Regions from separate parts of the Citrobacter sp. Marseille-Q6884 genome, predicted to be linked through region 2. Evidence: predicted binding sites of a transcription regulator. Region 2 holds the regulator's gene; each other region holds the start of a gene.
What was found. Region 2 encodes sigma-54, which starts transcription at its own class of promoters, with help from an activator protein. Its sites were predicted from a motif close to GTTGGCACANNTTTCGCTNT; they were not measured.

Region 1: the regulator sigma-54 is predicted to act here: its motif matches at 1,279-1,298, upstream of hycA (formate hydrogenlyase regulator HycA).
Region 3: the regulator sigma-54 is predicted to act here: its motif matches at 2,548-2,567, upstream of glnK (P-II family nitrogen regulator).

The regions. Positions count from the first base shown of each region.
Region 1 covers NZ_CAMDRE010000001.1:59,153-67,234, reverse strand. The annotation lists gene hypB (hydrogenase nickel incorporation protein HypB) at 1-686, opposite strand, end outside; gene hypA (hydrogenase maturation nickel metallochaperone HypA) at 778-1,134, opposite strand; gene hycA (formate hydrogenlyase regulator HycA) at 1,333-1,791, shown strand; gene hycB (formate hydrogenlyase subunit HycB) at 1,935-2,546, shown strand; gene hycC (formate hydrogenlyase subunit 3) at 2,543-4,369, shown strand; gene N7268_RS00345 (respiratory chain complex I subunit 1 family protein) at 4,372-5,295, shown strand; gene hycE (NADH-quinone oxidoreductase subunit C) at 5,313-7,022, shown strand; gene hycF (formate hydrogenlyase subunit HycF) at 7,032-7,574, shown strand; gene hycG (formate hydrogenlyase subunit HycG) at 7,574-8,082, shown strand, end outside.
Region 2 covers NZ_CAMDRE010000001.1:635,678-643,759, forward strand. The annotation lists gene N7268_RS02960 (calcium/sodium antiporter) at 1-226, shown strand, start outside; gene kdsD (arabinose-5-phosphate isomerase KdsD) at 240-1,226, shown strand; gene kdsC (3-deoxy-manno-octulosonate-8-phosphatase KdsC) at 1,247-1,813, shown strand; gene lptC (LPS export ABC transporter periplasmic protein LptC) at 1,810-2,385, shown strand; gene lptA (lipopolysaccharide ABC transporter substrate-binding protein LptA) at 2,354-2,908, shown strand; gene lptB (LPS export ABC transporter ATP-binding protein) at 2,915-3,640, shown strand; gene rpoN (RNA polymerase factor sigma-54) at 3,687-5,120, shown strand; gene hpf (ribosome hibernation promoting factor) at 5,143-5,430, shown strand; gene ptsN (PTS IIA-like nitrogen regulatory protein PtsN) at 5,514-6,005, shown strand; gene rapZ (RNase adapter RapZ) at 6,051-6,905, shown strand; gene npr (PTS phosphocarrier protein NPr) at 6,902-7,174, shown strand; gene mtgA (monofunctional biosynthetic peptidoglycan transglycosylase) at 7,223-7,942, opposite strand; gene elbB (isoprenoid biosynthesis glyoxalase ElbB) at 7,939-8,082, opposite strand, start outside.
Region 3 covers NZ_CAMDRE010000001.1:2,350,952-2,359,033, forward strand. The annotation lists gene N7268_RS11065 (SmdA family multidrug ABC transporter permease/ATP-binding protein) at 1-623, shown strand, start outside; gene N7268_RS11070 (SmdB family multidrug efflux ABC transporter permease/ATP-binding protein) at 616-2,394, shown strand; gene glnK (P-II family nitrogen regulator) at 2,619-2,957, shown strand; gene amtB (ammonium transporter AmtB) at 2,989-4,275, shown strand; gene N7268_RS11085 (MBL fold metallo-hydrolase) at 4,596-5,630, shown strand; gene tesB (acyl-CoA thioesterase II) at 5,729-6,589, opposite strand; gene N7268_RS11095 (YbaY family lipoprotein) at 6,802-7,371, shown strand; gene N7268_RS11100 (MGMT family protein) at 7,403-7,792, opposite strand; RNA gene ffs (signal recognition particle sRNA small type) at 7,877-7,973, shown strand.

The DNA.
Region 1 (8,082 bases), 580 kb from region 2:
AACATATGCGGATATTTCAGCGGCTTATCTTCCCCTTCGGTGACGGAAAGTACCGCGACTTTATGGCGCTCGCCGAGGTCGAAGCTGGCCGGGCAAACCAGGTTGCCGACGTTTTCGATAAATAAAATACCGTTGTCATCCAAAGGCAGACGCGGGGCGGCATCGGCAATCATTTGTGCGTCAAGGTGGCAGCCTTTACCGGTGTTCACCTGAATGGCTGGCGTACCGGTTGCGCGAATGCGGGCAGCATCGTTGACCGTCTGCTGATCGCCTTCAATGACCGCGCACGGCACGCGGTCCTTCAGTTTCATCAGCGTTTCAGTCAGCAGCGTCGTTTTACCGGAACCCGGGCTTGATACGAGGTTAAGTACCAGATGTTGGCGGGCAGCGAAGCGGGCGCGGTTACGCTCGGCCAGACGGTTGTTTTTGTCCAGCACGTCAATTTCCACTTCCAGCATGCGGCGTTGGCTCATGCCTGGCGCGTGGGTGCCTGCTTCACCATGACCGTAATGTAAATCGCCTTCTGCGGTCTGGCTCGGCGTGAAATTGGATGTCTTCACACCGGTGATATTCAGCGCCGGACGTGCTGCCGGGGCAAATGGCGCGCTACGAAACGCCGAATGAGGGTTATGTTCATCACCCTCTATATAAAGGTTGCCTTCCGCGCAACCGCATGTCGTACACATCGCTCACTCCTGATTCATTGCTTATTACGTGCTTTTTGCCAGATGGCGACGCTAGCGCCTTATCCGGCCTGGGGGGCATCACCGGCAGTAATTAATCTTCAGCGTCGCCTATTTCTATTCGTCGAATCTGTAAGCCGTCATCAGCCACAATTCTCAGCGTGTCGCTGTTGCATTGTGGACAGCGGCGCACGCGTTGCGTCAGTAACGTGACATATTGCTGACAAGATTCGCACCAACACTCGGCTTCTTGTTCTTCGAGGTGCAGTTTACAACCTTCTGCAAGTGTCCCGCGGCATACCAGATCAAAACAAAAGGCGAGAGCACTGGTTTCTACGCAAGAAAATGCGCCAATTTTGAGCCAGACCCCAGTCACCCGATGAGCGCCGTGTTGTTTGGCCTGTTGTTCAATCAATTCCAGTGCCCGTTGGCAGAGGGTTATTTCGTGCATATCGCCTCCCATAGTCGTTGCCCTGTAAAAGCAATAAACATGCCAGGTTGAATTTTTCCACGCGTGACAATGTCGACGATGACGAAATGACATGTCGTCACGCCTGCTAATTTTTATATCCATATGAAAATTAACGATTTTAATGTTGGCATGAAATGTGCTTAAGGCTGTCTATCTCTGCTAAACGGGTAACCTGACATGACTATTTGGGAAATAAGCGAAAAAGCCGATTACATCGCTGAACGGCACCGTCGCCTACAGGACCAGTGGCGTATTTACTGCAACTCGCTGGTTCAGGGGATCACCCTGTCGAAAGCGCGTTTGCATCATGCGATGAGCTGCGCGCCGGACAAGGATCTCTGCTTTGTCCTTTTTGAACATTTCACTATTTACGTCACGCTGGCGGATGGCTTTAACAGCCATACCATCGAGTACTACGTCGAAACGAAAGACGGTGACGATAAACAGCTGATTGCGCAGGCACAGCTGACCATCGATGGCACAGTCGATGACCGAATTAGCAACCGCGATCGCGAGCAGGTGCTGGAGCACTATCTCGAGAAAATCGCCAGCGTCTACGACAGCCTGTATACCGCGGTTGAAAACAATATGCCGGTGAATTTAAGCCAACTGGTAGAAGGACATAACCCGGCATAAGCCTCGGGTGTTGCCCACTTGCGTCATGGTGTGGTTTTCCGCTGCATCACGACAGTTTAGGGAATGGGCATGTCGAAAAGTGTCGAAAATGACATTCGATAGACATGTTTCGTCAAAAATGACTATCACCTGAGGAATGCCTGGTGAATCGTTTTGTAATTGCTGACTCCACTCTTTGTATTGGCTGCCACACCTGTGAAGCCGCCTGCTCAGAGACACATCGCCAGCATGGCCTGCAGTCAATGCCGCGCCTTAAAGTGATGTTAAATGAAAAAGAATCTGCGCCGCAGCTTTGCCACCAGTGTGAAGATGCGCCTTGTGCCACCGTTTGCCCGGTTAATGCCATTAACCGTGTCGATGGCGCCGTACAGCTGAATGAAAGCCTGTGCGTGAGCTGCAAACTGTGCGGGATTGCTTGCCCGTTCGGGGCGATTGAATTTTCCGGCAGCCGTCCGCTGCACATCCCGGCGAACGCCAATACGCCAAAAGCGCCTCCGGCTCCGCCTGCACCCGCGCGTGTCAGCACGCTGCTGGACTGGGTTCCGGGCGTACGCGCCATCGCGGTGAAATGCGATCTGTGCAGTTTTGATGAGCAAGGTCCGGCCTGCGTACGCATGTGTCCGACCAAAGCCCTGCATCTGGTGAGCAATACGGATATCGCCCGCGCCAGCAAACGTAAGCGTGAGCTGACCTTCAATACCGATTTCGGCGATCTCACCTTGTTTCAGCAGGCTCAGAGTGGGGATGCAAAATGAGCGTAATTTCACTGATTAACAGCGGCGTGGCCTGGTTTACGGCTGCGGCGGTTCTGGCATTTCTGTTTTCGTTTCATAAACCGCTGAGCGGTTGGATTGCGGGCGTGGGCGGCGCAGTCGGCAGCCTGTGTACGGCGGCGGCGGGTTTTACCGTGCTGACGAACGCACTCGCGGTCAGCGGCGTGATGCCGTTTATCGGTCACGGTCTGCAAGTGACCCCGCTGAATGCGATTTGGCTTATCACGCTGGGTCTGTGCGGTCTGTTTGTCAGCCTGTACAACATTGACTGGCATCGTCATCCGCAGGTAAAGGCCAACGGTCTGCTGGTTAACCTGCTGATGGCTGCTGCGGTGTGTGCGGTGGTGGCCAGCAACCTCGGTACGCTGGTGGTGATGGCGGAAATCATGGCGCTGTGCGCGGTGTTCCTGACAGGTTGCAGCAAAGAAGGCAAATTGTGGTTTGCTCTGGGTCGTCTGGGCACCCTGTTGCTGGCGGTTGCCTGCTACCTGGTGTGGCAGCGCTACGGCACGCTGGAACTGCGTCTGCTCGACCTGCGTACGCAGGAATTGCCGCTCGGCTCTGACATCTGGGTACTGGGCGTTGCCGGTTTTGGTTTGCTGGCCGGGATTATCCCGCTGCACGGTTGGGTACCACAGGCGCACGCTAACGCCAGCGCACCGGCTGCGGCGCTGTTCTCTACCGTGGTCATGAAGGTGGGTCTGCTGGGGATTTTGACCTTGTCTCTGCTGGGCGGTAATGCGCCGTTGTGGTGGGGCATTGCGCTGTTGGTACTGGGTATGATCACCGCGTTTGTCGGCGGTCTGTATGCGCTGATGGAGCACAACATCCAGCGTCTGCTGGCTTATCACACGCTGGAAAATATCGGCATTATTCTGCTGGGTCTGGGTGCCGGTGTGACCGGGATTGCCCTCAATCAACCCGCGCTGATTGCGCTGGGTCTGACCGGCGGTTTGTACCATCTGGTTAACCATAGTCTGTTTAAAAGCGTTCTGTTCCTGGGCGCAGGCAGCATCTGGTTCCGTACCGGTCATCGTGATATCGAAAAACTGGGTGGTATTGGTAAACGCATGCCGGTGATTTCTCTGGCTATGCTGGTCGGTCTGATGGCGATGGCTGCGCTGCCACCACTGAACGGCTTTGCCGGTGAATGGGTTATCTATCAATCCTTCTTCAAACTGGGCAACAGCGGAGCGTTTATCGGTCGTCTGTTAGGACCGTTGCTGGCGGTAGGGCTGGCGATTACCGGCGCGCTGGCCGTGATGTGTATGGCGAAAGTCTATGGCGTCACGTTCCTGGGCGCACCGCGCACGAAGGAAGCTGAAAACGCCTGCTGCGCACCCATCCTGATGGGCGTGAGCGTGGTTGCACTGGCTATCTGCTGCGTGCTTGGCGGTGTTGCTGCACCGTGGCTGCTGCCGCTGATCTCTTCGGCTGTACCGCTGCCGCTGGAAACGGCGAACACCACCGTTTCTCAACCTATGATTACGCTGCTGCTGATTGCTTGTCCTCTGCTGCCGTTCATCATCATGGCTATTTTCAAAGGCAACCGTCTGCCGTCGCGTTCACGCGGTGCGGCGTGGGTGTGTGGTTACGATCACGAGCAGTCGATGGTTATCACCGCGCACGGTTTTGCTATGCCGGTGAAAGAAGCCTTTGCTCCGGTACTCAAATTGCGTAAATGGCTGAATCCGGTGTCACTGGTTCCGGGCTGGCAGAATGCGGCTGCACCGGTGCTGTTCCGTCGCCTGGCGCTGATTGAGCTGGCGGTGCTGGTGGTGATTGTGGTTTCACGAGGAGCCTGAGAATGAGTGTTTTATATCCGTTAATTCAGGCGCTGGTGTTGTTTGCCGTAGCGCCGCTGCTGTCCGGTATCACCCGTGTGGCGCGTGCGCGTTTGCACAATCGCCGCGGTCCGGGCGTGTTACAGGAATACCGCGACATTATCAAACTGCTGGGTCGTCAGAGCATTGCGCCTGCGGATTCCAGCTGGGTATTCCGTCTGACGCCGTTCGTGATGGTGGGTGTCATGCTGACTATCGCCACCGCGTTGCCGGTCGTGACCGTTGGCTCACCGCTGCCGCAACTGGGCGACTTGATCACCTTAATTTACCTGTTCGCCATTGCCCGCTTCTTCTTCTCTATCGCGGGTCTGGATACCGGTAGCCCGTTCACCGCCATTGGTGCCAGCCGTGAAGCGATGCTCGGTGTGTTGGTAGAGCCCATTCTGCTGCTGGGGTTGTGGGTCGCGGCGCAGGTCGCGGGTTCAACCCATATCAGCAACATTGCCGATACCGTTTATCACTGGCCTGCTGCGCGCAGCATCCCGCTGATTCTGGCGCTGTGCGCCTGCGCTTTCGCCACCTTTATCGAAATGGGCAAACTGCCGTTCGATCTCGCGGAAGCGGAGCAAGAGCTGCAGGAAGGTCCGTTGACCGAATACAGCGGCAGCGGTTTTGCAGTGCTGAAATGGGGTATTAGCCTCAAGCAACTGGTCGTTCTGCAAATGTTTGTCGGCGTGTTCCTGCCGTGGGGACAGATGGAAACCTTTACGGCGGGTGGGCTGCTGCTGGCGTTGGTGATCGCCATCGTCAAGCTGGTCGTCGGCGTACTGGTGATTGCCCTGTTCGAAAACAGCATGGCGCGTCTGCGTTTTTGCGCCACTTCACGCGTGACCTGGGCCGGTTTTGGGTTTGCGTTTTTAGCATTCGTCTCCTTGCTGGTGGCGTGATTTAAGAGAGTTTGAGCATGTCTGAAGAAAAATTAGGTCAACAATACCTTGCGGCACTGCACCAGGCATTTCCTGGCGTCGTACTGGACGAAGCCTGGCAGACCAAAGATCAGCTGACCATCACCGTGAAGGTGAACTATCTGCCAGAAGTGGTTGAGTTCCTTTACTACAAACAGGGCGGATGGTTGTCCGTGCTGTTTGGTAATGACGAACGCCAGCTGTGCGGTCGCTATGCTGTGTATTACGTGATGTCGATGGAGCAGGGCACCAAGTGCTGGATCACCGTTCGCGTTGAAGTCGATGCCAATACACTGGAATTCCCGTCCGTCACGCCGCGCGTACCGGCCGCCGTCTGGGGCGAGCGTGAAGTGCGCGATATGTACGGTTTGATCCCGGTAGGATTACCGGATGAACGTCGTCTGGTGCTGCCGGATGACTGGCCGGATGAACTCTATCCGCTGCGTAAAGACAGCATGGATTACCGTCAGCGCCCGGCGCCGACGACCGATGCCGAAACCTACGAGTTCATTAACGAACTGGGTGACAAGAAAAACAACGTGGTGCCGATTGGCCCGCTGCACGTGACTTCCGATGAACCGGGTCACTTCCGTTTGTTCGTTGATGGCGAGAACATCATCGACGCTGACTACCGTCTGTTCTATGTCCACCGTGGCATGGAAAAACTGGCGGAAACGCGTATGGGCTACAACGAAGTGACGTTCCTGTCGGATCGCGTGTGCGGTATTTGTGGTTTTGCCCACAGCACCGCGTACACCACCTCCGTCGAAAATGCGATGGGGATTGTGGTGCCGGAACGCGCACAGATGATCCGCGCCATTCTGCTGGAAGTTGAACGTCTGCACTCGCACCTGCTGAACCTTGGCCTGGCGTGTCACTTCACCGGCTTCGACTCTGGTTTTATGCAGTTCTTCCGCGTACGTGAAACGTCCATGAAGATGGCAGAGATCCTGACCGGCGCGCGTAAAACTTACGGTCTGAACTTGATCGGCGGTATCCGTCGCGATCTGCTGAAAGAAGACATGATCCAGACTCGTCAGCTGGCGCAGCAGATGCGTCGTGACGTGCAGGAACTGGTCGATATGCTGCTCAGCACGCCGAACATGGAACAGCGTACCGTCGGTATTGGTCGCCTGGACCCGGAAATCGCCCGTGATTTCAGTAACGTCGGTCCGATGGTTCGCGCTAGCGGCCACGCGCGTGACACCCGTGCTGACCACCCGTTTGTGGGTTACGGTCTGCTGCCGATGGAAGTTCACAGCGAGCAGGGCTGCGACGTTATTTCTCGTTTAAAAGTGCGTATCAACGAAGTCTACACGGCGCTCAACATGATCGACTTTGGTCTGGATAACCTGCCAGGCGGTCCGCTGATGGTGGAAGGTTTCACCTATATTCCACACCGTTTCGCGCTGGGCTTTGCCGAAGCGCCGCGCGGGGATGACATCCACTGGAGCATGACTGGCGACAACCAGAAACTGTATCGCTGGCGCTGCCGTGCGGCCACCTACGCGAACTGGCCGACACTGCGTTACATGCTGCGTGGTAACACCGTTTCTGATGCCCCGCTGATTATCGGTAGCCTCGATCCTTGCTACTCCTGTACTGACCGCATGACCGTGGTCGATGTGCGTAAGAAGAAAAGCAAAGTCGTGCCGTACAAAGAACTTGAGCGCTACAGCATCGAGCGTAAAAACTCGCCGCTGAAATAAGGAATCGCCATGTTTACTTTTATCAAAAAAGTCATCAAAACCGGGACGCAGACGTCGTCGTATCCGCTGGAGCCGATCGCGGTTGATAAAAACTTCCGTGGTAAACCGGAACACAATCCGCAGCAGTGCATTGGTTGCGCAGCGTGTGTGAATGCGTGTCCGTCAAACGCGCTGACGGTCGAAACAGACCTGGTCACGAACGAGCTGGCGTGGCAGTTTAACCTCGGCCGCTGCATCTTCTGCGCCCGCTGTGAAGAAGTCTGCCCAACGGCGGCGATCACACTGTCTCAGGAATATGAACTGGCAGTGTGGAAGAAAGAGGATTTCCTGCAGCAGTCTCGTTTCGCGCTGTGCAATTGCCGCGTCTGTAACCGTCCGTTTGCGGTACAAAAAGAGATTGATTACGCCATTGCGCTGCTGAAGCACAACGGTGATAGCCGTGCGGAAAATCACCGTGAAAGCTTTGAGACCTGCCCGGACTGTAAGCGCCAGAAATGCCTGGTGCCGTCTGACCGTATTGAACTGACTCGCCATATGAAAGAGGCCAGCTGATGAGCAATTTATTAGGCCCACGTGACGCCAACGGTATTCCGGTACCGATGACGGTGGATGAATCCATTGCCAGCATGAAAGCATCGCTGCTGAAAAGCATCAAGCGTTCGGCTTACGTCTACCGTGTAGACTGCGGCGGCTGTAACGGCTGCGAAATCGAAATTTTTGCTACGTTATCCCCGCTGTTTGACGCAGAACGTTTTGGGATCAAAGTGGTGCCATCACCACGTCATGCGGATATTCTGCTGTTTACCGGTGCGGTCACCCGCGCGATGCGCTCCCCGGCGCTGCGTGCCTGGCAGTCTGCGCCGGACCCGAAAATTTGTATCTCTTACGGGGCCTGCGGTAACAGTGGCGGGATCTTCCACGACTTATACTGTGTCTGGGGCGGTACGGATAAAATCGTTCCGGTGGATGTCTATATTCCGGGATGCCCGCCGACGCCTGCGGCAACGCTGTACGGTTTTGCCATGGCGCTGGGTCTGCTGGAGCAAAAAATTCACGCGCG
Region 2 (8,082 bases):
TATTGTTATCGTCCTCGGACTGCCTGCGCTAATTACGCCAGGCGAGATTAATCCGATGGCCTTCAGCCGCGACTATAGCGTCATGCTACTGGTGAGCGTAATTTTTGCATTACTCTGCTGGCGTCGTCCACGCCAGACAGGTCGAGGCGCTGGCGCGCTGTTGACCGGCGGTTTTATCATATGGCTGGCGATGCTGTATTGGTTATCGCCCCTTCTCGTTGGATAACTGGAAACGCATTATGTCGCACTTAGAGTTGCAACCGGGTTTTGACTTTCAGCAAGCAGGCAAGGAAGTCCTGGCAATTGAACGTGAAGGCCTGGCGGAGCTTGATCAGTACATCAATCAGAATTTCTCTCTCGCCTGTGAAAAGATTTTCAGTTGCCCGGGAAAAGTGGTGGTCATGGGAATGGGAAAATCCGGCCACATCGGGCGGAAAATGGCCGCAACGTTTGCCAGCACCGGCACTCCGTCATTTTTCGTTCATCCTGGTGAAGCGGCGCACGGCGATCTGGGTATGGTATCGCCGCAGGACGTGGTGATCGCCATTTCTAACTCCGGCGAATCCAATGAGATCGCCGCGTTAATTCCGGTACTCAAACGCCTTCACGTTCCGCTTATCTGCATGACCGGCCGCCCTGAAAGCAGCATGGCGCGTGCAGCAGATGTGCATCTGTGTGTTAAAGTGCCCAAAGAAGCGTGCCCGTTAGGTCTGGCACCGACCAGCAGCACGACCGCGACGTTGGTGATGGGCGATGCGCTTGCCGTCGCGTTACTCAAGGCTCGCGGTTTTACTGCAGAAGATTTTGCGTTATCCCATCCGGGTGGCGCACTGGGTCGTAAGCTTTTACTGCGCGTTAACGATATTATGCATACCGGCGACGAGATCCCGCACGTCAATAAAAGCGCCAGCCTGCGTGATGCCTTACTGGAGATCACGCGGAAAAACCTTGGCATGACCGTTATTTGCGATGACGCGATGAAGATTGACGGTATTTTCACTGATGGCGATTTACGTCGCGTCTTCGACATGGGCGTCGATGTTCGCCAGTTAGGCATTGCCGATGTGATGACGCCTGGAGGCATCCGTGTGCGCCCTGGCATTCTGGCCGTGGATGCCCTGAACTTAATGCAGTCCCGCCATATCACTTCAGTAATGGTTGCTGATGGCGACCAGTTACTCGGTGTGTTACATATGCATGATCTGCTGCGTGCAGGTGTAGTGTAAGAAACTCAAGGATAAAGAAAATGAGTAAAGCAGGTGCGTCGCTTGCGACCTGTTATGGACCCGTCAACACTGACGTCATCACGAAGGCAGAGAACATCCGTCTGCTGATCCTTGATGTGGATGGCGTGCTGTCTGATGGTCTGATTTATATGGGTAATAACGGTGAAGAGCTGAAGGCGTTTAACGTCCGCGATGGCTACGGTATTCGTTGCGCGCTCACTTCCGGTATTGAGGTTGCCATTATTACCGGACGAAAGGCTAAACTTGTAGAAGATCGCTGTGCCACGTTGGGGATTACCCATCTCTATCAAGGGCAATCGGACAAACTGATCGCGTTTGCCGACCTGATCAGCAAACTGGCTATTGCACCTGAAAATGTGGCGTACGTTGGCGATGATCTGATCGACTGGCCGGTGATGGAAAAAGTGGGATTAAGCGTCGCCGTCGCCGATGCGCATCCGTTGTTGATCCCGCGGGCCGACTATGTCACCCGTATCGACGGGGGGCGCGGCGCGGTACGTGAAGTCTGCGATTTATTACTCCTGGCGCAGGGCAAACTGGATGAAGCCAAAGGGCAATCGATATGAGCAAAACCAGACGTTGGGTTATCATTCTACTGTCGCTGGCTGTCCTTGTGCTGATTGGTATTAACCTGGCAGACAAAGACGACACAACCCAGGTGGTCGTGAATAACAACGATCCCACCTATAAGAGCGAACATACTGATACCGTCGTGTATAGCCCGGAAGGCGCACTGAGCTATCGTCTGATCGCCCAACATGTTGAATATTATTCAGATCAGGCGGTTTCGTGGTTTACGCAACCCGTATTAACCACGTTTGATAAGGATAAAGTCCCGACATGGTCAATCAAGGCCGATAAAGCCAAATTGACCGAAGATCGGATGCTGTATCTGTATGGTCACGTTGAAGTCAACGCGCTGGTGCCTGACTCTCAACTACGCAGAATTACTACCGATAACGCGCAGATCAACCTGGTGACGCAAGATGTCACATCAGATGATCTGGTCACGTTGTACGGAACAACATTTAACTCCAGCGGACTGAAGATGCGCGGCAACTTACGCAGCAAGAACGCCGAGCTGATTGAAAAGGTTAGAACCTCATATGAAATCCAAAACAAACAAACTCAGCCTTAACCTTGTGCTTGCCAGCTCACTTCTGGCCGCCAGCATTCCGGCATTTGCCGTCACCGGCGATACCGAGCAGCCGATTCACATTGAATCGGACCAGCAGTCCCTGGATATGCAGGGTAACGTGGTGACATTTACCGGTAATGTTATCGTGACGCAGGGCACCATCAAAATTAATGCCGATAAAGTCGTCGTGACCCGTCCTGGCGGCGAAGATGGCAAAGAAGTGATTGATGGCTATGGTAACCCGGCAACGTTTTACCAGATGCAGGACAACGGTAAGCCGGTTAAAGGTCACGCTTCGCAGATGCACTATGAACTGGCGAAAGACTTCGTCGTTCTGACCGGTAAGGCCTATCTGGAACAACTCGATAGCAACATCACGGGCGATAAGATTACCTACCTGGTAAAAGAGCAAAAAATGCAGGCCTTCAGTGACAAAGGCAAACGCGTCACCACCGTTCTGGTGCCGTCGCAGCTGCAGGATAAAAACAAAACCAAGGCTCCGGCAGAGAAAAAAGGTAACTGATTCGTTATGGCAACATTAACTGCAAAGAATCTTGCAAAAGCCTATAAAGGCCGCCGCGTAGTGGAAGATGTCAGTCTGGCCGTCAACTCAGGGGAGATCGTCGGTCTGCTTGGCCCTAACGGCGCCGGTAAAACCACGACCTTTTACATGGTTGTCGGCATTGTGCCGCGTGATGCGGGCAATATCATCATTGATGATGAAGACATTAGCCTGCTGCCGCTGCATGCTCGCGCACGTCGTGGTATCGGCTATTTACCGCAGGAAGCCTCCATTTTCCGTCGCCTGAGCGTGTTTGATAACCTGATGGCGGTGCTGCAAATTCGTGACGATCTGACCAGCGAACAGCGTGAAGATCGTGCTAACGAACTGATGGAAGAGTTCCATATCGAACATTTGCGCGACAGCATGGGTCAATCGCTCTCCGGTGGTGAACGCCGCCGTGTGGAAATCGCCCGTGCTCTGGCCGCAAATCCGAAATTTATCCTGCTGGATGAACCGTTTGCGGGCGTTGACCCGATTTCCGTTATTGATATTAAACGCATCATCGAACACCTGCGTGACAGCGGGCTGGGCGTGCTAATTACTGACCATAACGTGCGCGAAACGCTGGCGGTCTGTGAGCGGGCCTACATTGTGAGCCAGGGGCATCTGATCGCGCACGGTACGCCGACAGAAATTCTGCAGGACGAGCACGTTAAGCGCGTATACCTTGGGGAAGACTTCAGACTCTGATAGGGTAGAAGACTTCACCTCACTGCGGGAGAAAACAACTCTGAACATGAAGCAAGGTTTGCAACTCAGGCTCAGCCAACAACTGGCCATGACGCCTCAGCTACAACAGGCTATCCGCCTGTTGCAGTTGTCCACGCTGGAACTTCAGCAAGAACTTCAGCAAGCGCTGGAAAGTAACCCACTGCTCGAGCAAACCGATCTTCACGACGAAATTGATACGCAGGATAAACAGGACAGCGAACCTCTCGACACCGCAGACGCGCTTGAACAAAAAGAGATGCCGGAAGAGCTGCCGCTTGATGCCAGTTGGGATGAAATTTACACCGCAGGTACGCCTTCTGGCACCAGTGGAGATTACATCGACGACGAGCTACCTGTGTATCAGGGTGAGACTACACAATCGCTGCAGGATTATCTGATGTGGCAAGTGGAGCTGACCCCGTTCTCGGATACCGATCGCGCCATTGCCACATCGATTGTGGATGCGGTTGATGAGACTGGATATCTGACTGTTTCGCTGGATGACATTCTCGAAAGCATGGGTGATGACGACATCGGTATGGATGAGATCGAAGCCGTGCTTAAACGCGTTCAACGCTTTGATCCTGTTGGCGTTGCGGCAAAAGATCTCCGCGACTGTTTGCTGATCCAACTTTCGCAGTTTGACAAGGCCACGCCGTGGCTGGAAGAAGCCCGTCTGATCATCAGCGATCATCTCGATCTGTTAGCCAATCACGACTTCCGCACGCTCATGCGTGTTACCCGACTGAAAGAAGATGTGCTGAAAGAAGCCGTCAACCTGATTCAGTCGCTTGACCCCCGACCGGGACAGTCGATCCAGACAGGTGAACCGGAGTATGTGATCCCGGATGTGCTGGTGCGCAAGCATAACGATCGCTGGGTCGTCGAACTGAACAGTGACAGCATTCCACGCCTGCAGATTAACCAGCACTATGCGGCCATGTGTAATGGCACGCGTAACGATGCCGACAGCCAGTTTATCCGCAGCAACCTGCAGGATGCGAAGTGGCTGATCAAAAGTCTGGAAAGCCGCAATGATACGCTGTTGCGCGTCAGCCGCTGTATTGTGGAGCAGCAGCAAGCTTTCTTTGACCAGGGCGAAGAGTATATGAAACCGATGGTGCTGGCGGATATCGCCCAGGCCGTCGAGATGCACGAATCGACCATTTCCCGAGTGACCACGCAAAAGTATCTGCACAGTCCGCGCGGCATTTTCGAATTGAAGTATTTCTTTTCCAGCCACGTTAACACTGAGGGTGGAGGCGAAGCCTCTTCCACAGCGATACGCGCGCTGGTGAAGAAATTAATTGCTGCGGAGAACCCTGCGAAACCGCTGAGTGACAGCAAGTTAACCTCTATGCTGTCAGAACAAGGTATCATGGTGGCGCGCCGCACCGTTGCGAAGTACCGAGAGTCTTTATCCATTCCGCCGTCTAACCAGCGCAAACAGCTGGTCTGACCCAACCGATAAGGAAGACACTATGCAGCTCAACATCACTGGAAATAACGTCGAAATCACTGAAGCCCTGCGCGACTTTGTCACCACAAAGTTCGCCAAGCTTGAACAATATTTCGACAGGATTAATCAGGTCTATATTGTGTTGAAAGTGGAGAAAGTCACACACATCTCGGATGCAACACTGCATGTGAACGGTGGCGAAATTCATGCCAGCGCGGAAGGTCAGGATATGTATGCCGCCATTGACGGTTTAATTGATAAACTGGCTCGGCAGTTAACAAAACATAAAGATAAACTGAAACAGCACTAACTTGTCCGGGCAGTTAGCGGGTGCAGGACGGCCTGTTGTGAAACACAACAGGCCATTTGTACAGTTAGCGCTTAGGTGAAATTATGATAAATAACGATACGACTCTACAACTGAGCAATGTACTTAACCAGGAATGTACGCGCGCTGGCGTTCACTGCCAAAGCAAGAAACGCGCACTGGAAATCATCAGTGAGCTGGCAGCCAAACAGCTCAGTCTGCCCCCTCAGGTGGTATTTGAAGCCATCCTGACGCGTGAGAAAATGGGCAGTACCGGCATCGGTAATGGTATTGCGATTCCGCACGGAAAGCTGGAAGAAGACACGTTGCGCGCAGTCGGCGTTTTTGTGCAACTCGAAACGCCTATCGCGTTCGACGCCATAGATAATCAACCTGTCGACCTGCTTTTCGCCCTGCTGGTCCCTGCGGACCAAACCAAGACGCATTTGCATACGCTATCACTGGTAGCAAAACGTCTGGCAGACAAGACTATCTGCCGCCGTCTGCGTGCCGCGCAGAGTGACGAAGAGCTGTATCAAATCATCACGGACACCGAAGGTGGACAGGATGAAGCATAACAACCCAATGACATCCTTTTTTGTCGTTGTGAGGAGAAACAGTACATGGTACTGATGATCGTCAGCGGTCGTTCAGGGTCAGGAAAATCTGTCGCCCTGCGTGCGCTGGAAGATATGGGTTTTTACTGCGTGGATAACCTCCCCGTCGTGTTGTTGCCCGATCTGGCTCGTACACTGGCCGATCGCCAAATTTCTGCGGCCGTCAGCATTGATGTGCGCAACATGCCTGAGTCCCCGGAGATTTTCGAGCAGGCCATGAATAACCTGCCGGAAGGTTTCTCGCCGCAACTGCTGTTCCTTGACGCTGACCGTAATACGCTGATTCGCCGCTACAGCGATACGCGTCGTCTACACCCGCTCTCCAGCAAAAATTTGTCTCTGGAAAGCGCGATTGATAAGGAAAGTGATTTACTGGAGCCGCTGCGCTCCCGCGCTGACCTGATCGTTGATACGTCCGAAATGTCCGTCCACGAACTGGCGGAAATGTTACGTACCCGCCTGCTGGGCAAGCGTGAACGTGAACTCACGATGGTCTTCGAGTCCTTCGGCTTCAAACACGGCATCCCCATTGACGCGGATTACGTCTTTGACGTGCGCTTCCTGCCGAACCCGCACTGGGACCCGAAACTGCGTCCAATGACCGGTCTTGACAGACCTGTCGCCGCCTTTCTCGACAGGCACACAGAAGTACACAATTTTATCTACCAGACTCGCAGCTATCTTGAGCTATGGTTACCCATGCTGGAGACCAACAACCGAAGCTATCTCACCGTAGCCATCGGCTGTACCGGCGGGAAACACCGTTCGGTGTATATTGCAGAGCAACTGGCAGACTACTTCCGCTCTCGCGGTAAAAACGTACAGTCACGCCATCGTACGCTGGAAAAACGTAAATCATGACCGTGAAGCAAACTGTTGAAATCACGAATAAGCTGGGCATGCATGCCCGGCCGGCAATGAAACTGTTTGAATTGATGCAGGGTTTTGAAGCAGAAGTCCTGCTGCGTAATGATGAAGGTACAGAAGCCGAAGCAAATAGCGTTATCGCTCTGCTGATGCTGGATTCTGCCAAAGGACGTCAGATCGAGATTGAAGCCACAGGACCTCAGGAAGTTGAAGCCCTGGCGGCAGTGATTGCGTTGTTTAATTCAGGGTTTGACGAAGATTAATCCTGTTGGCCGGATAAGGCGTTTACGCCGCATCCGGCGACCGACCCACTAATACAGTTTATTTTCCCGCATAAACGACTCACCACCCAACTGGCGCATTTGACGCATAATCCACGCCTGGCGGTTACGCACATAACCTGACGGTGCATTCGCCTTAAATCGTATTGGATTCGGCAGCACCGCTGCCAGCAATGCCGCTTCAGACAGGCTCAGCCGACTGGCTGGCTTATGAAAATAGCGTTGCGCCGCCGCTTCCACACCGAATACGCCATCACCAAACTCAGCAATATTCAGGTACACGGTCAGAATACGTTTCTTACTCCAGACCGTTTCCATACCGAGCGTTAACCCGGCTTCCAGCCCTTTACGTATCCAGCTGCGTCCATCCCACAGAAAGAGGTTTTTTGCCGTTTGCTGCGATAACGTGGACGCGCCACGAATACGGTTTTCATTACGTTCGTTGTGCGCCAGCGCTTTTTCTATCGCGGAAACATCAAATCCCCAGTGTTGCGGAAATTTTTGATCTTCTGCCGCAATCACCGCCAGCCCCATCCACGGAGAAATCTCATCCATGCTCACCCAATCCGAGTGCGCCACGTAACGGAAATCACCGGACAGCCATGCGCCGATTTGCCGTTCAACCATCACCGCCGAAAAAGGCACTGGCAACACGCTGAACAGGGCGATGCCCCCGCCCCAAAATACCGCGAGGACAATGACGATACGGAGAAAAATACGCCGCAGAAACGCGGTAACGCCTTTTCTCATTCAGCCAGTACCAGCACGCGCGAGACCAGCTTATCGATACCGCTTGCCGCCTCAGCAATATCCTGTGCCAGCATGTAAGCTGGGGTGGTGACGATTTTGTTATCTTCATCAACCACAATGTCATCGACCGGACAAGGCAC
Region 3 (8,082 bases), 1.7 Mb from region 2:
GCCATTTTGATATCACCCAGGGGGATGTGCGCTTTCATGATATCCCTTTAACGCGTTTACAGCTGGATAGCTGGCGTAGTCGGCTGGCCGTCGTCAGTCAGACGCCCTTTTTGTTCTCAGACACGGTTGCCAACAACATAGCGCTTGGACGACCTCAGGCAACCCAGGCTGAGATTGAGCATGTGGCGCGTTTGGCCAGCGTGCACGAGGATATTTTACGTCTCCCGCAGGGATACGACACCGAAGTGGGCGAGCGTGGTGTGATGCTCTCGGGGGGGCAAAAACAGCGTATTTCCATTGCCCGCGCGCTGCTGCTGAATGCCGAAATCCTGATCCTGGATGACGCCTTGTCGGCGGTAGACGGTCGTACCGAACACCAGATCCTGCATAACCTGCGGCAGTGGGGCGAGGGGCGAACGGTGATTATCAGCGCCCACCGCTTATCCGCATTAACGGAAGCCAATGAGATTATTGTCATGCAGCATGGGCATATTGCGCAGCGCGGCGAGCATGACTCGCTGGTACAGCAATCTGGCTGGTATCGCGATATGTACCGCTATCAGCAGCTCGAAGCGGCGCTGTCTGACGCACCAGAAATAAGTGAAGAGGCTGCTAATGCGTAGTTTTGGGCAATTATGGCCAACCCTGAAAAGGCTGCTGGTTTATGGATCGCCATGGCGTAAACCGCTGGCTATCGCGGTGGTGATGCTGTGGGTTGCGGCAGCAGCAGAAGTCAGTGGTCCGCTGCTGATCAGTTATTTTATCGATAACATGGTGGCGAAAAACAACCTGCCCCTGGCGATGGTTGCCGGGCTGGTCGCGGCTTATATCGGTTTACAATTACTGGCGGCGGGTTTGCACTATGCGCAGTCGCTGTTATTTAACCAGGCGGCTGTCGGCGTGGTGCAACAGCTACGCACGGACGTGATGGACGCAGCGCTGCGCCAGCCGCTCAGCGAGTTTGACACCCAACCCGTCGGACAACTTATTTCGCGTGTCACCAATGATACCGAGGTTATTCGCGATCTGTACGTTACGGTGGTGGCGACGGTGTTGCGCAGTGCCGCATTAATTGGTGCGATGCTGGTCGCGATGTTCAGCCTGGAATGGCGTATGGCGTTGGTGGCGATGGCCATTTTCCCTGCCGTGCTGGTGGTGATGGTGATTTATCAGCGCTATAGCACGCCTATTGTGCGCCGCGTTCGCGCTTATCTGGCTGATATTAACGATGGCTTTAACGAAGTCATTAATGGTATGAGCGTGATCCAGCAATTCCGTCAGCAGGCACGCTTTGGGGAGAGAATGGGGGAGGCCAGCCGTTCACACTATATGGCGAGGATGCAGACCTTGCGGCTGGACGGGTTTTTACTGCGCCCGCTGCTCAGCCTGTTTTCTGCGTTAATCCTCTGTGGCTTGTTGATGCTGTTCAGTTTCACCTCCGGCAGCGCCATTGAAGTTGGGGTGTTATATGCGTTTATTAGCTATCTCGGTCGTCTGAATGAACCCCTGATAGAGTTGACGACCCAACAGTCAATGTTGCAACAGGCGGTGGTCGCTGGCGAACGCGTTTTTGAACTGATGGACGGGCCTCGCCAGCGTTATGGAGATGACGTCCAACCGCTGAAGAGCGGGAACATCGAGGTTGATAACGTTTCCTTTGCTTATCGCGACGACAATCTGGTACTGCAAAATATCAGCCTGTCCGTTCCCTCGCGCAGTTTTGTTGCCCTGGTGGGTCATACCGGGAGCGGCAAGAGTACGCTCGCCAGCCTGCTCATGGGGTATTACCCGCTGACAGAAGGTGAGATTCGGCTCGACGGGCGGCCGCTCTCCTCGTTAAGCCACAGCGTTCTGCGTAAGGGCGTCGCAATGGTGCAGCAGGATCCGGTCGTGATGGCCGACACTTTCCTTGCCAACGTTACGTTGGGTCGCGATATCTCCGAGGAGCAGGTCTGGCAGGCACTGGAAACCGTGCAACTGGCGGAACTGGCGCGCGGCATGAGTGAAGGCATTCATACCCGACTGGGCGAGCAAGGCAATAATTTGTCTGTCGGGCAGAAACAGTTGTTGGCTCTGGCGCGGGTACTGGTCGACACGCCGCAGGTGCTGATTCTGGATGAAGCCACCGCCAGTATTGACTCGGGTACGGAACAGGCGATCCAGCTCGCGCTGGCAGCGGTACGCGAACACACCACGCTGGTGGTGATTGCTCATCGGTTATCAACCATTGTTGATGCCGATACTATCCTGGTGCTGCACCGGGGTCAGGCCGTTGAGCAGGGGACGCACCAGCAGTTGCTGGCGGCGCAAGGGCGTTACTGGCAGATGTATCAGTTGCAGTTAGCGGGTGAAGAGCTGGCGGCCAGTGCGCACGAAGAGTCGCTTATCGCCTGATGCCCTGATGTCGTGTCGCCAGCTGTTACGGCACCCTCTGGCCGTCAACAATCTGGTGCAAAAATGTAACGCACTATGCACCGTTATAGTGCGTTTTTTCTTTCTTTCCCCCGACAGCACCCTGCGATCCTGAATTATTCCGCGTTTTTCATTCCTGGCACACCCCTTGCAATATCCAGCATGTGTATCTGCAGCCATTACCGAATTCTGACTGGAGGGGATCTATGAAGCTGGTTACCGTGGTAATCAAACCGTTCAAACTGGAAGACGTCCGTGAAGCATTGTCTTCTATTGGTATTCAGGGACTGACCGTCACCGAAGTAAAAGGTTTTGGCCGACAGAAAGGCCATGCCGAGCTGTACCGGGGGGCTGAATATAGCGTCAATTTTTTACCGAAGGTGAAGATTGATGTGGCGATTGCCGACGACCAGCTTGATGAAGTGATTGATGTCATCAGTAAGGCGGCCTACACCGGAAAAATTGGCGACGGCAAAATTTTCGTCGCTGAGCTGCAACGTGTTATTCGCATTCGTACCGGCGAAGCCGACGAAGCCGCACTGTAACTTTTGGCACACAGTGATAGGAAACCAAAAAATGAAGATAGCAACGATGAAAACAGGTATTGCTTCACTGGCGCTGCTGCCGGGACTGGCAATGGCGGCACCGGCGGTCGCGGATAAAGCAGATAATGCTTTTATGATGATTTGTACCGCACTGGTGCTGTTTATGACCATTCCGGGCATTGCGTTGTTCTACGGCGGTTTGATTCGCGGTAAGAACGTGTTGTCGATGCTGACTCAGGTTACGGTAACCTTCGCACTGGTCTGCATTTTATGGGTGGTTTATGGCTACTCGCTGGCGTTTGGCGAGGGGAATAGCTTCTTCGGCAACTTTAACTGGGTGATGCTGAAGAGCATTGCGCTGACGGCGGTAACGGGGAGTTTCTATCAGTATATCCACGTGGCTTTCCAGGGGTCGTTTGCCTGCATCACCGTAGGGCTCATTGTTGGTGCGCTGGCTGAACGCATCCGCTTCTCCGCGGTGCTGATTTTTGTGGTGGTGTGGCTAACACTGTCTTATATCCCTATTGCGCATATGGTGTGGGGCGGTGGTTTGCTGGCCTCTCACGGTGCGCTGGATTTCGCGGGCGGGACGGTGGTGCATATTAACGCGGCGATTGCTGGTCTGGTTGGGGCTTATCTGATTGGTAAACGTGTCGGTTTTGGCAAAGAAGCGTTTAAACCGCATAACCTGCCGATGGTCTTTACGGGTACCGCGATCCTCTACATCGGTTGGTTTGGTTTTAACGCAGGTTCTGCGGGTATGGCCAATGAAATCGCGGCGCTGGCCTTTGTGAACACGGTTGTTGCCACTGCGGCGGCCATTTTGGGATGGATCTTCGGTGAGTGGGCATTGCGTGGCAAACCCTCTTTGTTGGGCGCCTGTTCCGGTGCCATTGCGGGTCTGGTTGCCGTCACGCCTGCCTGTGGTTATATCGGTGTCGGTGGTGCGCTGATTATTGGCGTGATTGCGGGACTTGCGGGGCTGTGGGGCGTGACGATGTTAAAACGTTTTCTGCGCGTCGATGACCCGTGTGATGTGTTTGGTGTCCACGGCGTTTGCGGCATTGTCGGCTGCATCCTGACCGGGGTATTCGCGGCCAGCTCTCTGGGCGGCGTGGGCTTTGCTGAAGGCGTCACGATGGGACATCAGCTCCTGGTGCAGCTGGAAAGCGTGGCGATCACCATTGTCTGGTCCGCTGTGGTGGCCTTCATCGGTTATAAGCTGGCGGATATGATTGTGGGTCTGCGTGTACCGGAAGAGCAAGAGCGCGAAGGTCTGGATGTTAACAGCCATGGTGAAAACGCCTACAACGCGTGATTTATAGCATTCGCAACAACGTCTACAACCTCCCGTGAGTACGGGAGGTTTTTTTTTACCGCAGCCTGAATAAACGCAATGTGCGATCTACTGTAAAATAATGTTTCAGTCTGGACGTTATTACCCGTGTATATCATCCTGACACGTAGTACCCAAATCATTCGCCATCATTAAATATTTTCTGATACTCGATTTTTTTGAAATATTTGAGCGCTTTGTAATGAATGATTTTTCATCTTTTAAAGTAATATCCCGCAGTTAGAAACGTAATGTAATTATTCATGGGTTTTATTTTTCTAATATATAAATAAGGATGTTTTATGATAAAAATAAAAACTATTTTATTGCTTATTACTGTATTATCCAGCTCAGGGGGTTTTGCACAAAAAACGGTTTCAGCGACATCCACGGTAAATGCACATTATGTGGAGCCCTCTGCTAAAAAAGTGATCATGATAAATGATAAAATTAATGATCTTTTTAACAGGAATATAGAACAGCCATACATTCTACAAAAGATTGGCGAACGAACTTATTTTGTACAGCGCTATTTTTATGCAACGATATTTTATGTCGGGGATAACGGTGTGTTGCTGTTTGATGCCCCGGAAGGGCGGGGAGAGTATCTGCTACGCGCCATTCGTGAGGTGACGCCATTGCCTGTCACTGCGCTTATCTACTCTCATTACCATGTTGACCATATGGGTGACAGTCATTTTTGGGTGGCTCAGGCGCAAAAAGCCGGTGTCGCTCTGCGTATCATTGCCGGTAAAGCAACCGTCGATAAAATGCATGACATGTACAGCCAGCTACCAAAGGCTAACGAAATCCTGAGCAAAAATGACGATTGGTTTAATTTTGAAAAATTAATTGTTGAATACCACCGTTTCAGAAAACCTGCTCATACTGACGACCATTCGGTCTGGTTACTCAAAGAACAAAAGGTGGCATACAGTCCTGACCTGCTTAATCCAGATCAACTGCCTGTCATGGGGTTTTCGGCATCGGATACGCTGGTTTATCATGATGAGAATTTACGACAAGTCGAAGCGCTGGATTGGGATTATTTTATCGGTGGTCACGGAAATATCGGATCACGCGAGGATTTCCAGTTTCAGCGTCGTTTCTTTAACGATCTTCGCGAAGCAACAAGCACTGTCAGAAAAGAAGAACCCTTTTGGAAATATATTAATAAATCGACCAATAATCATGCTGACTTTGTTCGTGCGCAACGCGATGTGATTATTAAACGGGTGACAGAGATATTACGTCCTGAATATGGTCATATGTACGGTTATGATGCTTCCATGCCTGCGAACATAGAACTGGCGATCAGGCTGGTGGGCTCCTATTAGCCTTATATATTCAGACAAAGTTATTGCGTCATTGTGGTGCGCAGTATGATGGCGACAGGTCTCCACCCGGGAGAATCTGTCGCCGTCGAATGGCAATCTTAGTTGCGATTGCGCATCACGCCTTCCTGCACGGTCGAAGCGACAAGCACGCCGTCCTGAGTATAAAACTCACCGCGCACAAAACCACGGGCACCGGAGGCAGAAGTGCTTTCTACGTTATACAGCAACCACTCGTTAATATTGAAAGGACGATGGAACCACATTGAATGGTCGATGGTGGCTATCTGAATGCCTTTCTCCAGAAAACCGATGCCATACGGTTGTAGTGCGACGGGCAGGAAGTTCAGGTCAGACGCGTAGCCAAGAAGATATTGATGTACGCGAAGATCGCCCTCCAGCGTACCGTTGGCGCGGATCCACACCTGACGAGCAGGGTCGGCAACGTGCCCTTTTAACGGGTTATGAAACTCTACCGGACGAACTTCCAGCGGTCGGTCGTTGATAAATTTTTCTTTTAACAGCGGCGGCAATAAATGCGCAACTGAGCGGGCAATTTCTGTTTCGGATTTCAGCATCTCAGGACCTGGTGCTGCAGGCATCGTTTTCTGATGCTCGAATCCCTCTTCTGGTGCCTGAAAAGAGGCGGTCATATAAAAAATGGGTTTTCCGTTCTGGATTGCAGCAACGCGGCGTGCGCTGAAGCTGTTACCATCGCGCAGAACTTCCACATCGTAGATGATCGGCTTTTGGCTATCGCCGGGACGTAAAAAATAACTGTGGAAGGAGTGCACCTGACGTTCTTCCGGCACAGTTTCTTTTGCGGCATACAGCGCCTGACCGACGACCTGTCCCCCAAAAACCTGACGTAACCCTAAGTCTTCACTTTGGCCCCGAAAGAGTCCTTCTTCTATTTTTTCCAGATTCAACAATGTCAGCAAATTTTTCAGTGCCAGACTCATACGTGCTCTCCAGGTGATATCGATGTCGCAGCGAGGTAGGCAGAGTATAACGCAATTTTGAAAGTGGTCCGATGGGTGCAATTGTCTGAATAACAGGTCTATTACAGGCAAAAATAGCTGATTTGTGCCACACTTAGTCACGTTATGTTTTTGTTAACCACTCTTCTGGCGAGGAAAGTTCTCGCTGGTGCATTGATGATAAGGAGAATTTAATGAAACTCGTGCACATGGTAAGTGGTTTAGCGGTTGCGGTCGCTCTGGCGGCCTGTGCTGATAAAAGTGCAGATATTCAAACACCTGCGCCAAGCCCAAATACGTCAATTGCTGACACACAGTCAAAAATTCAGCAGCCGAATGTTTCTGGTACGGTATGGATCCGTCAGAAAGTTGCCTTGCCACCGGATGCCGTGCTGACCGTCACGCTGTCGGATGCGTCGCTTGCGGATGCGCCGTCAAAAGTGCTGTCACAAAAAGCGGTGCGTACTGAAGGTAAGCAAGCGCCGTTCAGCTTTGTGCTCCCGTTTAACCCGGCAGACATTCAGCCCAACGCCCGTATTCTGTTAAGTGCGGCGATCACAGTGAATGACAAACTGGTGTTTATCACTGATACCGTCCAGACGGTCATTAATCAGGGCGGAACCAAAGCGGATCTGACACTGGTTCCGGTTCAGCATACGGAAGTCCCGGTTCAGGCCAGCGGTGGTGCGGCGACGACTGTTCCGTCTACGTCTCCCACACAAGTGAACCCTTCTTCTGCGGTGCCTGCTCCTACGCAGTACTAAGGCAGCCATAACCCTCTCCGTCAGGAGAGGGTTAATACACCCACCGATAGCGCTGTAAATCGATTTCCCCCTTGCCCGAAACCACTACCCCTTCAGCCAGTAAGGCCTGACGTTGGCGCTGTAAATCCGGTCCGGTCAGGGATATTGCGCCATGGCGATTGACGACACGATGCCAGGGGAGGGTGCTGCCTTCGGGGAGGCGTTTTAGTACGCCTCCCACCTGACGTGCAGCACGCGGTGAACCGGCAAGTCTTGCTACATCGCCATAAGTCGTGACGAATCCTTCGGGGATTGAGGCGACGATTTGCCAGACACGTTGGGGGAAAGAGTCTTGTATATCCATTATTTTTTCCTGCGCTAATCTTTCAGCATAATCCTCAATGGCGTGGGAGTGAAGCCGCATTGCACAAGAAAACAGCATCCGATGCGGGATGGGTTGCAATTACAGGGTGCAGCAGTGATAATGCGCCTGCGCGTTGGTTAACAACGCTCTCAATGGGGGCTCTGTTGGTTCTCCCGCAACACTACTCTGTTTACCAGGTCAGGTCCGGAAGGAAGCAGCCAAGGCAGATGACGTGTGTGCCGGGATGTAGCTGGCAGGGCCCCCACCCAATTCTGCCGTCCGGCGACTCTCTTTCCGTAAATCTTCTCTTTTTTGTCATCGTAGTGTCATTTTAATGTCATCAAATGCTGCCACTGTGTTTCGGGGAT